DNA from 4 places in the Exiguobacterium sp. FD-YE-25-4 genome. Region 1 is predicted to be linked to each of the others. Evidence: predicted binding sites of a transcription regulator. Region 1 holds the regulator's gene; each other region holds the start of a gene.
What was found. The regulator Rex, encoded in region 1, represses fermentation and respiration genes when NADH is low (regulators of the CRP and FNR family bind a similar motif). The targets are predictions, from matches to a motif close to TTGTGAAATATTTCACAA.
Positions count from the first base shown of each region.

Region 1 (3,053 bases):
GTCAAATCCGGCGGCGTGATGAAGGCCGCGACAACGAACAAGGCGAAGTAGGCGTACTTCCGAATCGATGACAGGAAGTACGGCGTCACGACACCGATGCGCGTCAAGAACATCGTCACGACCGGTAACTGGAATAACAGTCCGAATGGGATGGTCAGTTGCAGCAAGAACGTGAAGTAGTTCGACGCCCCGATGATTTGCGTCAGACCAAGGTCTTGCCCGAGGTCCGTCGAGATATCGAGGACGAGCGGGAACAACCAATAGTAGGCAAACGCCAAACCGACGAGGAACAAGATAAAGATGATCGGAATATAAGCGAGCGTCGCTTTCCGTTCGTTCGGATGCAGACCAGGTGCGACAAACGCCCACAGTTGATACAGTAGAAACGGACCAGCCGCGACGAGCCCGATGACGAGCGCCAAGTTCAAGTAAATCATGAGCGGGTCCGCGACCCCAAAGGCGTTCAATTCAAGGCCTCGTTCGACGAGGTCGGCCTGGAGATAGGCGAGCACATATTTGACACTCGGCAAAGCAATCAAAAAGAAGGCAAAGACGACAAATGCCGACAGCATCAGTCGTCTCCGCAGCTCTGTCAAGTGGTCGGACAGTGCCCGTTCTTGATCAGGTTGATGGCTCATCGCTTACTGCTCTTTCTTCTCAATTTCTTTCTTGTCTTTCTCGTCATGCTCGTTCATCATGCCACTCGTGGCGTTTTTGAACTCACGGAGCGTCTGTCCGGCGGCACGGCCGAACTCAGGCAATTTCTTCGGCCCGAAGATGATGAGCGCGATAATCGCGATGACAAACAGACTTGCTCCGCCTGGAATACCGACGACGAGTGACGATAATAGTAATTCCATTATTGATGGACCCCCTCAGCAGATGGATAGTGTTGCATAAAGTAAATGAGCGACTGGAGTTCGATCGACAAGTCGATATGATGGACGCGGACCGTATCCGGCACAGTAAGCCTGGCCGGTGTAAAGTTCAAGATGCCTTTGATGCCGAAGCGGACCAAGTCATCCGCGACAGGCTGTGCATAGGCAGACGGCACCGTCAAAATCGCGACGTCAATCTTGTTTTGCTTCATAATCTGTTCCATCTCATCGACGTGATGAATCGGGACACCGGACATCGTCGTGCCGACTTTTGTCTCGTCTGCGTCGAACCCGACGACGATATGTGTGTTATTGTTTTTAAGGAAGTTATAGTTGACGAAAGCTGTCCCGAGATGACCAACCCCGACCAAGGCGACGTTCGTAATCTCGTCCTGATTCAGTGTCTTACGGAAAAAGTCTAACAGATACTGTACGTTATAGCCATATCCCTTTTTACCGAGCGCACCGAAGTACGAGAAATCGCGACGGATCGTGGCCGAATCGACCTTGACCGCCTCACTCAGTTCAGCAGAAGAGACACGCTGTTTTCCTGATGAATGCAGGCTTTGGATAAACCGATAGTATAGTGGCAACCGTTTGGCTGTCGCTTGCGGAATCTTTGGTTCGTTTTGACTCAACGGAAAGAGCCTCCTTTTTACGACGCGTTTCAAACGAATCTAATTTCATACACCTTGATTGTAAACGAATTCACATAACCACTCAACGAATATACCTGAAAAGACTAAAAAATACAGTATACTAAATAGAGAGAAAGGGGTTTTTTCACTTGATCCTACTGCAAGTCAATAACTTATCGAAATCATTCGGCGTCGAGCCGATTTTAGAGAACGTCAAACTCGAAATCCAAGAAGGCGAACGCGTCGCCCTCGTCGGCCGGAATGGCGCCGGCAAGTCGACACTGCTCAAAGTCATCGCCGGGGAATATAACTATGACTCAGGCGACATCATGAAGCCAAAAGATGTGACAATCGGCTATCTCGCCCAAGATTCAGGACTTGAATCGAACGAGACGATTTGGAACGAGATGCTCACCGTCTTCACCGATTTAATTGAACAGGAAAAAACGCTCCGTCGCATGGAACAAGACATGGGATCTGAGCGCATCTTGAACGACCCGGCCGCCTATGAGCGCCTGCTGTCGTCTTATGATGAAGAACAGCATACGTTCAAAGACCGCGGCGGCTATCAATACGAGGCGACGATACGCTCCGTCCTTCACGGGATGCGTTTCTATCCGGACGACTTCGAGCGCCGCATCGATACGCTCTCCGGCGGACAACGGACCCGCCTCGCCCTCGCGAAGATGCTCCTTCAAAGTCCAGACCTGCTCATCTTGGATGAGCCGACGAACCATTTGGACATCGAGACGCTCGGCTGGCTCGAGAAGTATTTGAGCGGTTATAAAGGCGCCGTCCTCATCGTCTCCCACGACCGTTATTTCCTCGACCGGGTCGTCTCGGTCGTCTATGAGCTGTCTCGCCACCGGAGCCGTCGCTTCGTCGGCAACTACACGAAGTACCTTGAACAGAAGGCCGCGATCTATGAGCAAGAGAAGAAGCAGTTCGAGTCCCAGCAAGAAGAAATCGCCAAGATGCAGGACTTCATCCAGCGTAACATCGCCCGGGCGACGACGACGAAGCGGGCCCAGAGCGTCCGCAAACGTCTCGAGAAAGTCGACCGGATGGAAGCGCCGGACGGTGACGAGCGCAGTGCCGTCCTCTCGTTCGCAATCAAACGCCAAAGCGGGAACGACGTGTTGAGCGGCAGCGACCTCGCCATCGGTTATGAGGAACCGATCGCCCAGCATCTCCGCTTCCAACTGCAGCGCGGTGAATCGGTCGCTCTCGTCGGTCCGAACGGGGTCGGTAAGTCGACGCTTTTGAAAGTGTTGACGAAACAACAGCCGGCGCTCACCGGTGACATCCGCTACGGTACCGGCGTCGAGATCGGCTATTACGATCAGGAGCAACAGAACTTGTCGGACGCCAACCGCGTCATCGACGAGATTTGGAACGACTGGCCGCTCATGCGCGAACAAGAAGTCCGCAGCCTGCTCGGTCAGTTCCTGTTCAGCGGTGACGACGTGATGAAGCGCGTCCATGAACTGTCGGGTGGAGAGCGGGCCCGCTTGACGCTCGCGAAACTGAAGCTCGA
Region 1 covers NZ_CM168041.1:383,124-386,176, reverse strand. The annotation lists gene tatC (twin-arginine translocase subunit TatC) at 1-638, opposite strand, end outside; gene AC13H5_RS02040 (twin-arginine translocase TatA/TatE family subunit) at 642-860, opposite strand; gene AC13H5_RS02035 (redox-sensing transcriptional repressor Rex) at 860-1,516, opposite strand; gene AC13H5_RS02030 (ABC-F family ATP-binding cassette domain-containing protein) at 1,666-3,053, shown strand, end outside.

Region 2 (3,053 bases), 1.0 Mb from region 1:
GCAGACATGCCGCTGACACCGATGACGGCCGTCGCGTCGAACATGTAAGCGACCGACCCGCTGACACCCATGTTGCCGCCGTTTTTGCCGAAAGCGGCGCGGACTTCAGACGCCGTCCGGTTGACGTTGTTCGTGAGCGTGTCGACGATGAGCATCGAGCCGTTCGGTCCGAACCCTTCATAGCGGAGTTCATCGAAGTTCTCTTCGTCGCCGCCCTTCGCTTTGTCGATGGCGCGGTCGATGATGGCGCGTGGGACGTTGTACGTCTTCGCCCGTTCAACGACGAATTTGAGCGCTTGGTTTGATTCTGGATCTGGTTCCCCTTGGCGGGCGGCTACGTAGATTTCACGGCCGAACTTCGCATAAATGCGACTCGTATTGGCGTCTTTTGACGCCTTTTTCTCTTTAATGTTGTTCCATTTACGACCCATTACATGTCATCTCTCTTTCCATTGTTCGATTGATTCATCCTCGATTATATAAGAAGACGTGGATGTTGACGAGTAAAAATCATCCCTCACTCTTATCCATTTTCTCGACAATCTCCGTCAACGTCTTCAGGCTGTCGATCAATCGATCCGTCTCTTCCTCGTCTAAAAAAGCGAGGCGGTCCTCGAACAAGCGTCGAAACGAGTCGCGGCGCTCGCGAAGAACGAGCTCACCTTTGTCGGTCAACTGGTTCCAGATGACACGGCGATCACGCTCGTCCGGCACGCGGGTGATGTAGCCCTCATCGACGAGCTTCGTGATGAGCGGCGTCACGTTCGGCGGGGCGATCGATAGCGTCTCGCTGATGTGTCCGTTCGTCACGGCGCCTTCATCCTCAATCAACATGAGGAGATGAAAGTGGGAAAAGTTCAAGTTTGGGATTTGCGGGAGGTCGGAACGGCGTAACAACTTCCTGCGGATTAATGGGATCAGTTTTACGAACTGATCGGCTGCGTCTTGTCTCGGCATAGTCATGTCACTTCCTAATTAGGTTCTTTCTTCATTATACACGACCGAGGGCGGGGTGGACGACCAATCCTTGTTGCGTGACAAATTGCACAGCACATCAGACAAACGGGCGTCACAATATATGTAAGCGTTTACATTTGTAAGACTTCATCTTTTCATGAAAACGCATACGATTTTACTGAGCGTCCTATCAAAAAGCAAGACCTATCCTCATTCTTCAAAAAAATATTGTGAAAGAGTTCACATTGTTGTCACGCACAAATTGTCGGAAACGTTGTATTCTATGAATGTGAAGGAAAGCACAAACTCTTAATCAAACCACTGATCGCCCCGTGCTCTCCATCAAGTCAGCAGTATAAGCTCTCATTCATGAGGAGGAACCCAACATGGCAGTTAAAGAGAAAGCAGTAGTGGAAACATCAGCAGAACAGATGGTCGACACGCTCGTCACACGAGCACATACAGCGCTCGACACGTTAATGACGTTTGATCAAGAGAAAATTGATGCGATCGTTCAAGCGATGGCGCTAGCCGGTCTCGAACAACACGTCGCACTCGCGAAACATGCATATGAAGAAACTGGTCGCGGTGTGTTTGAAGATAAGATGATCAAAAACATCTTTGCGACAGAATATATTTATAACTCACTCCGTGGTGAGAAGACGGTCGGCGTCATCGAAGACGATGAGCAAAACGGCATCACGTACATCGCGGAACCAGTCGGTGTCGTCGCCGGGGTAACACCGGTCACGAACCCGACATCAACGACGATGTTCAAAGCAATCATCGCCATCAAAACACGTAACCCGATCATCTTCGGCTTCCACCCGTCGGCACAACAGTGTTCAAGTGAAGCGGCACGCATCCTTCGTGACGCAGCCATCGAAGCCGGAGCACCGGAACATTTGATCCAATGGGTTGAAAAACCGTCACTCGACGCGACGAAAGCACTTATGAACCACCCAGGAGTCGCCATGGTCCTCGCAACAGGCGGTGCGGCGATGGTCAAATCAGCCTATTCGACTGGTAAACCGGCCCTCGGTGTCGGTCCTGGTAACGTTCCAGCCTACATCGACAAGACAGCAAAAGTAAAACGTGCCATCTCGGACGTCATCTTGTCGAAAACGTTCGATAACGGGATGATCTGTGCATCTGAACAAGCGATCATCGTCGACCAAGAAGTTTACGAAGAAGTGAAAGCCGAAATGACGGCGCTCGGTTGCTACTTCTGCTCACCAGAAGAGAAAGCAAAACTCGAGACACTCGTCATTAAAACAGACTCTTGTGCGGTCAACCCTGAAATCGTCGGGAAGCCTGCAGCCTGGATCGCCGAGAAAGCTGGACTTAGTGTTCCGGCCGACACGAAAATCTTGATTGCCGAACTCGAGACGGTCGGCGCGACAGAATTGCTCTCACACGAGAAACTTAGCCCAGTACTCGGAGCCTACAAAGTTCAATCGCGTGAAGAAGGTTTCGCCATCGCTGAGAAGATGCTCGAAATCGGTGGTCTCGGTCATACGGCAGCCATCCACTCGACAGACGACGACGCCATCCTCGCATTCGGACTCCGGATGAAAGCTTGCCGCATCATCGTCAACTCGCCAACGGCACACGGCGGGATCGGTGACCTCTATAACGAAATGACACCATCACTCACACTCGGTTGTGGGTCGTACGGTAAAAACTCCGTCTCTGAGAACGTGACGGCGAAACATCTACTCAACGTGAAAAAGGTGGCGAGACGTCGCGTGAATATGCAATGGTTTAAAGTCCCTGAAAAGATTTACTTTGAGAAAAACTCGGTCCAATACCTTCAATCGCTCACATCGAAAAAACGGGCGATGATCGTTACAGATGAAATGATGGTCAAACTCGGATTTGCCGATAAAGTCGTCAAAAACTTGCCGGCTGGTGTCGAGTATCGCATCTTCGACCAAGTCGAGCCAGACCCATCGGTCGAAACGGTCATGCGTGGTGCCGAAGCGATGCGTCACTTCCAACCAGACATGATTATCGCACTCGGTGGTGGATCACCGATGGATGCCGCGAAAGGCATGTGGCTCTTCTACGAACGCCCAGAAGAGAAGTTCTCGAAC
Region 2 covers NZ_CM168041.1:1,416,842-1,419,894, forward strand. The annotation lists gene AC13H5_RS07295 (YebC/PmpR family DNA-binding transcriptional regulator) at 1-431, opposite strand, end outside; gene AC13H5_RS07300 (MarR family winged helix-turn-helix transcriptional regulator) at 511-957, opposite strand; gene adhE (bifunctional acetaldehyde-CoA/alcohol dehydrogenase) at 1,344-3,053, shown strand, end outside.
Region 2: a site for Rex is predicted at 1,186-1,203, ahead of adhE (bifunctional acetaldehyde-CoA/alcohol dehydrogenase). Genes of this name have one in related genera too.

Region 3 (3,053 bases), 260 kb from region 1:
CGCGAGGAACGACAAGTTGAACATTGAGTATACGAAGATGAGGACCGAGATCAAGAGGATCGTCCCGCCAATCGCCATGGCGATGTGGTATGGAATCCATTCGCGCGTAAGCGCATCCGAGAAGTACGTTGCCGGTCCGGTCCGACGCGGGTTACCTTGGAGTCCTGAGATGTGCATTGCGTAAGACATGATTGACATCCCAAACGCCCACGTTCCCGTTTGAATCAATCCGAGTCGGTTCATCTTTTTCGTGAGTGTACGACCGCGCAATACCGGTACGAGCCAATATGCCGTTCCGAAGAACGTCAAGGCGACGGCCGTCCCGACTGTGATATGGAAGTGACCTGTGACCCAAAGTGTGTTGTGGACCATCGCGTTCAATTGGTGCGATGCGTTGATGATCCCGCCGGCTCCGGCTGGAATGAAGAACAACATGCCCACGAACGGCGCGAGGAAACGGACATCCCCATATGGCATTTTCTTGACCCAACCGAATAGCCCACGGGCACCGAGTGCACGACCGCGAAGCTCGAACGTCGCAAACAGCGAGAACGCCGTCATAAACGACGGGATGACGACGAGGAACGTCAAGATGACTTGAACGAACTTCCAGAACGGCTCAATCCCCGGCTCTGTCAACTGGTGGTGGAAACCGACCGGGAACGAGAACAAGAGGAACAATAGGAACGCCATCCGGGCGAGCGCATCCGAGAAGATTTTCCCGCCGATGACTTTCGGCACGACCGTATACCAGACGATATAGGCCGGCATGAGCCAGAAATAGACGAGGGGGTGACCGAAGTACCAGAACAACGTCCGTGACAACTCAATCCCGACCGTATCTTTCCATCCGAGCGAGAGCGGTAGCAGCTGGAACAGAATCGTTCCGGCCACACCGAGCGTCGCGATGACCCACAATAGCATCGTCATGACACTCATATACGCCGGAAGCGGCGGGTGAATACCTGGGTTCTCCCGTTTGTAGTCCGCATACATCCGGAACATGGCGAACGCAGACAACCATGTGCCGACGACGAACAAGACGAGGCCGATATAGAAAATCGGGTCGGCCATGAGCGGCGCGTAAAACGTATACAACACGGTCGCTTTATTGGCGAGCACCATGATCGTGACGAGCACGGCACCGGCGATGATCATCCAAAATCCGAGCCACGCGACCCGGGTCGGGAACGACTCAAAACGTCCGAACGACTTAGCGAGGAGCGCGTAAAGAAGACCGATGATGAACATTGTCGTGAAGACGAGACCGAGCATGATGCCGTGTGCGGTCAAGAGTTGATAATAACCAAATACTTCCGGGATGACACCGGTCCGGATGAGCGTCTGCATGAGTCCTGCCAAACCGCCGATCAGGACAGCGAGGACCGAGATGACGACATGGGCATAGGCGAGGCGTGCTTCTTTAACACCGATACTTGGTACCGGTACGCCGCGTTCCATTTCCCACTGTTTTAATTTTGAGGCTACGTCATTCATTTAGTCCACCACCTTAATTTTTGTCGACATCATGTGATGTCCGGTCCCACAGTATTCGTTACATAGAATCAAGAATTCGCCTGCTTCTTCGAACGTATACGTGAGCGAGTTGATGTGGCCTGGCACGACCATCATATTGACCGGTGTCCCCGTCAATTGGAACCCGTGGACGACGTCCGGTGACGTGACGAGAAACGTGACTTTCGCCCCTTTTGGGATTTCCACATTGCCCGGTGTGAATGTGAACGCTTGGGCGACCATGACGAGCTCATACTCGTTGTCACCGATTTTATGAAGCCCTGGTTTGTCGAACGGTGCAGTTTGATGCACTTTTGCCGGGTCGATCAAATCGGCGTCCGAAGCCGGCTGATTCCCTGCCGCAAACGCAGAGATACCGAGCACTGTCAAAAAGACGCCTAATAGAATAATGCCGAATACTAACCAATACTTCTCAAGTTTATGAATATGCATCGTGCTTCCCTCCTCTTGCTCGTTATCGTGTCACAAATAAGTAAAAGACCGACGACCACATGGCAATGATGACGCCAGCGACAATCATGACCGATGTGAACGTGCCTTTTAAGTTCGGTTCTTGTCCATCGTTTTTCTCCACGTGAAGGACCCCTTTCCCTTTGATTTCCACTTTCATTGTATGAAAAGGGGCACTGATTAATATGTGACATTTGTCACTTCAAAAGTGACAATCACATCAAATTTGCGTAGTTTCCACACATAAAGTTCACATTTGGAAAAAAGGCATACAAAAAGGCGATTGCTCCGACATCAGTCGGTCCAATCACCTGTTCATGTTCTCATGTTGTGACGCCGCACGTTTTTCAACGCTTATGAACGGCAAGTCAAAGCCGACAAATACCGGCGGGACAGCCTTCGCAGTAACATAGCTCTTTTAGGAAATCGATGTCATGCAACACCATCGATGTCGGAGTCGTCGTTAACACGCCTTCTTTCCGCCACTGGTTCATCATTCGATTGACCGTTTCGCGAGGTGCACCGATCAATTGTCCGAGTTCGCCGTCAGACGGATGTCTCGGAACTGTGACCCCCTCTGTCTCCTCTACGCCGTGCATTGCCGCCATGCGAAGCAACGTCGAGGCGAGCGCCCCTGGCTTCCCATACAGCAACAAGTCACGCAACTTCATCTCGGACTGTTTACGCATCATCGAAGTCCAACGCAACACCTCCGTAGCCAGCTGCGCGTCTTGACGCACGAGCTCGTCCATCTCTTGTTTTGAAATCCAGCCGATGACACTGTCCTCGGTCGTCTCGATACTGTAGGAGCTCGGGAATACATCGTCGATGTCGAACTCTCCAAAGAAGTCGTCAGCGCCGTATATGAACATGATGAGCGAACTCCCTTTTTTCGTCAGTTTCGTGAATTTGACGGTACCGCTCTTCAAATAAAAGAACTTACTGCATTTTTCTCCTTCCCAACAAACGATACTCGCTTTTGAATATTCTTGAAACGTCATCATCTCGAATAAGAGCTGTTTCGTCTCTTCTGAGAAGACGAAGCTGTTCGGTTGGGTCGTCCCACA
Region 3 covers NZ_CM168041.1:647,474-650,526, reverse strand. The annotation lists gene AC13H5_RS03340 (b(o/a)3-type cytochrome-c oxidase subunit 1) at 1-1,497, opposite strand, end outside; gene AC13H5_RS03335 (cytochrome c oxidase subunit II) at 1,498-1,968, opposite strand; gene AC13H5_RS03330 (cytochrome c oxidase subunit 2A) at 1,991-2,110, opposite strand; gene AC13H5_RS03325 (Crp/Fnr family transcriptional regulator) at 2,355-3,053, opposite strand, start outside.
Region 3: a site for Rex is predicted at 2,172-2,189, ahead of AC13H5_RS03330 (cytochrome c oxidase subunit 2A). Genes of this name have one in related genera too.

Region 4 (3,053 bases), 270 kb from region 1:
CATGAAGTGCCATCTCGATCCGTTCGTATGCATATTTATCATGCATGAAGTGGATGACGTTGAGCGTGTTGACGTAGAGCTCGGCGAGCCAATCGAGCGTCCGATCGAAGTCGGCATACACTTTGTCGTACGTGAGCACGTCTTCGGTGTTCATCTCCCAAACCGGTGCGATTTGGTCGCCGCTCTTCTCATCGCGGCCTCCGTTCATGCTGTAAAGGAGTGCTTTTGCCATGTTGGCGCGGGCACCGAAGAACTGCATCTGTTTCCCGATTTTCATCGGTGACACACAGCAGGCGATGCCATAGTCGTCGCCAAACTCTGGAAGCATGAGGTCGTCGTTCTCATATTGGATCGCAGACGTCTCAATCGACATCTTCGCGCAATATTGTTTAAATCCTTCTGGCAATTTCGTCGACCAAAGCACCGTCAAGTTCGGTTCTGGTGCTGGCCCGAGGTTTGAGAGTGAATGCAAGAAGCGGAATGAGCTCTTCGTCACGTTCGAGCGACCATCCTCACTCATCCCACCGATTGACTCGGTCACCCACGTTGGGTCACCCGAGAACAATTCGTTGTAGTCAGGCGTGCGCAAGAATTTGACGATCCGGAGCTTCATGATGAAGTGGTCGACGATTTCTTGAACGTCTGACTCGGTCAAACGACCTGCTTCGATATCACGTTCTGCGTAAACATCGAGGAATGTCGAGACACGTCCAAGTGACATCGCGGCGCCGTTCTGTTCTTTGACGGCTGCGAGATATGCAAGGTATACCCATTGGTACGCCTCTTGTGTATTTTCTGCCGGACGGCCGAGGTCAAACCCGTACGCCGCACCGAGTTGTTTCAACTCTTGGAGGGCCCGGAGCTGCTCAGACATTTCTTCCCGTGTCCGAATATCTGACTCTGATAAGAAACCGCCACGGTTCGCCAAGTCTTTTTTACGTTCTGCAATCAAGAAATCTAACCCATACAAGGCAACACGACGGTAGTCGCCGATGATCCGTCCTCGGCCGTAAGCGTCAGGAAGACCTGTGATGATCCCTGACTTCCGCGCCGCCCGCATCTCAGGTGTATACGCATCGAAGACACCTTGGTTATGCGTTTTGCGAATTTCCGAATAAATCTTTGTGATTTCAGGGTTCGGCTCGAAACCGTATGACTCAAGGGCAGCGTCGACCATTCGGATACCGCCGTTTGGATGGATCGAACGTTTGAACGGCTCGTCCGTTTGAACACCGACCACTTTCTCGAGCTCTTTGTTTAAGTATCCCGGTCCGTGCGAGACGATTGTCGATGGGTTGTTTTGATCGACCGCCCAAACACCACCGCGTTCCCGCTCTTCTTTCGTCAATTCCATCACTTGTGCCCAAAGACGGTTCGTCGCATCGGTCGGTCCGACGAGGAAACGATCGTCCCCTGTGTATTCGTGTCGGTTCAAACGGATAAACTCACCGACGTTCACTTCGTTCGTCCACTGCCCAGGTACAAATCCTGACCAGGCTGATTTAATTTCGGTTGCCATTGTGGGTCACTCCTCATAGTTGAGATAACTGCGTGCTTTCTATAAGTTGAGTGTACGTGAAAACGTGAACATTTTGTTTTACATTCTTGTGAAAGTTGTAACAATCTCATGAACGTTGGCATAAAGCCGTTTTTGTAAGCGCTTTAAATACTGTTATAATGCAAAAAGCCTTCCTTCTGAAACAGATAAGTCTTGTTACGGCAGGATTCAACTCATTTCTGTATCATTTCAGATGGGATGTGACGATTTATACAGTTTTCGTAGTGATGTACCTCACACCTCGGGGATAGAACTTGAATTTTTGCCTTATATCGGACACAATGAAGGCAGAACATTGTAGAAGAGGAAGGGGTTCTTCCCATGACGTACGAATTATTGACAACCGCTCACGATTTAAAGACCGGTGACCGCATCTCTCTTAAAGTAGAGGAAAACGGTGAACAACGTGACGGATTCATCACAGAATTTGAAGACGCAGGTTTTTGGATTCGCTTTGACGACGACATCGAAAACGAGGATTTCATCGACTACCGCGATAACTTGCTCGTTGCTCTCATCTCGCGCCCGATTGACGTGGCAGCGACGTATCCAGAGCTCGCTTCATACGAACGGTTGACGAAAGAATTGCAGTACCGTGTGTATCAAGGCTTCACCGTCGAAGGCGTCGAGGCGTCGGCTGACCAAATCGATGTGCACATCAAACTCATCGAGGACGGACAGACGTTCACACAGACACTCCGTTCTTCATTCGACCAAGATACTGAACATGTTCGCTATATCTAAGACAGGGAGCGCTTATGCTTCCTTTGTTTTTGCCCCACGATAAGGAGAATTGATATGAACTTTACAAAACCATTTATTAACGAAGCCTGGGATCGCCTTGGCTTTACTGAACCAATGCCGGTCCAAGCCGAAGCCTTCCCGCTTCTTCTTGACGGAAAAGACGTCACGATCGAAGCGCCGACAGGTACCGGGAAGACGCTTGCTTACTTATTACCCGCCATCGAAAAAATCGACGCGTCGAACGACCGCATCCAAGTCGTCATCGTCGCGCCGACGCGTGAACTCGTCATGCAGATTCAAACGGTCGCGCAACGCTTCACCGAGAAAGGTGACGTCCGCATCGCTTCGTTCATCGGTGGTGTCGAGTTGAAACGTCAAATCGACCGGTTGAAGAAAAAACCACATTTGATCGTCGGGACACCGGGCCGACTCGTCGAACTCATTGAGAAGAAAAAGTTGAAACTTCACGAGACGCATACGATCGTCCTCGACGAAGCCGATCAAATCATCGATAGCGGTTTGACAGAATCTGCCGAACGGATCATCAAACATACGGCGCATGAACATCAAATCGCCCTCGTCTCGGCGACACTCACAGACACGCTTCAAGCTTGGGCTGCCCCATTCTTGAACGAACCGGCCCACGTGAAAATCGAGCGGGCGGTAAGCGCACAAGTCACCTATGGGTACATGTTGACGACGCGCCGGTATAAACCAGAGTTGCTCCGCCGCCTGTCTCACGTCGACAACG
Region 4 covers NZ_CM168041.1:655,605-658,657, reverse strand. The annotation lists gene pflB (formate C-acetyltransferase) at 1-1,519, opposite strand, end outside; gene AC13H5_RS03380 (hypothetical protein) at 1,880-2,302, shown strand; gene AC13H5_RS03375 (DEAD/DEAH box helicase) at 2,357-3,053, shown strand, end outside.
Region 4: a site for Rex is predicted at 1,606-1,623, ahead of pflB (formate C-acetyltransferase). Genes of this name have one in related genera too.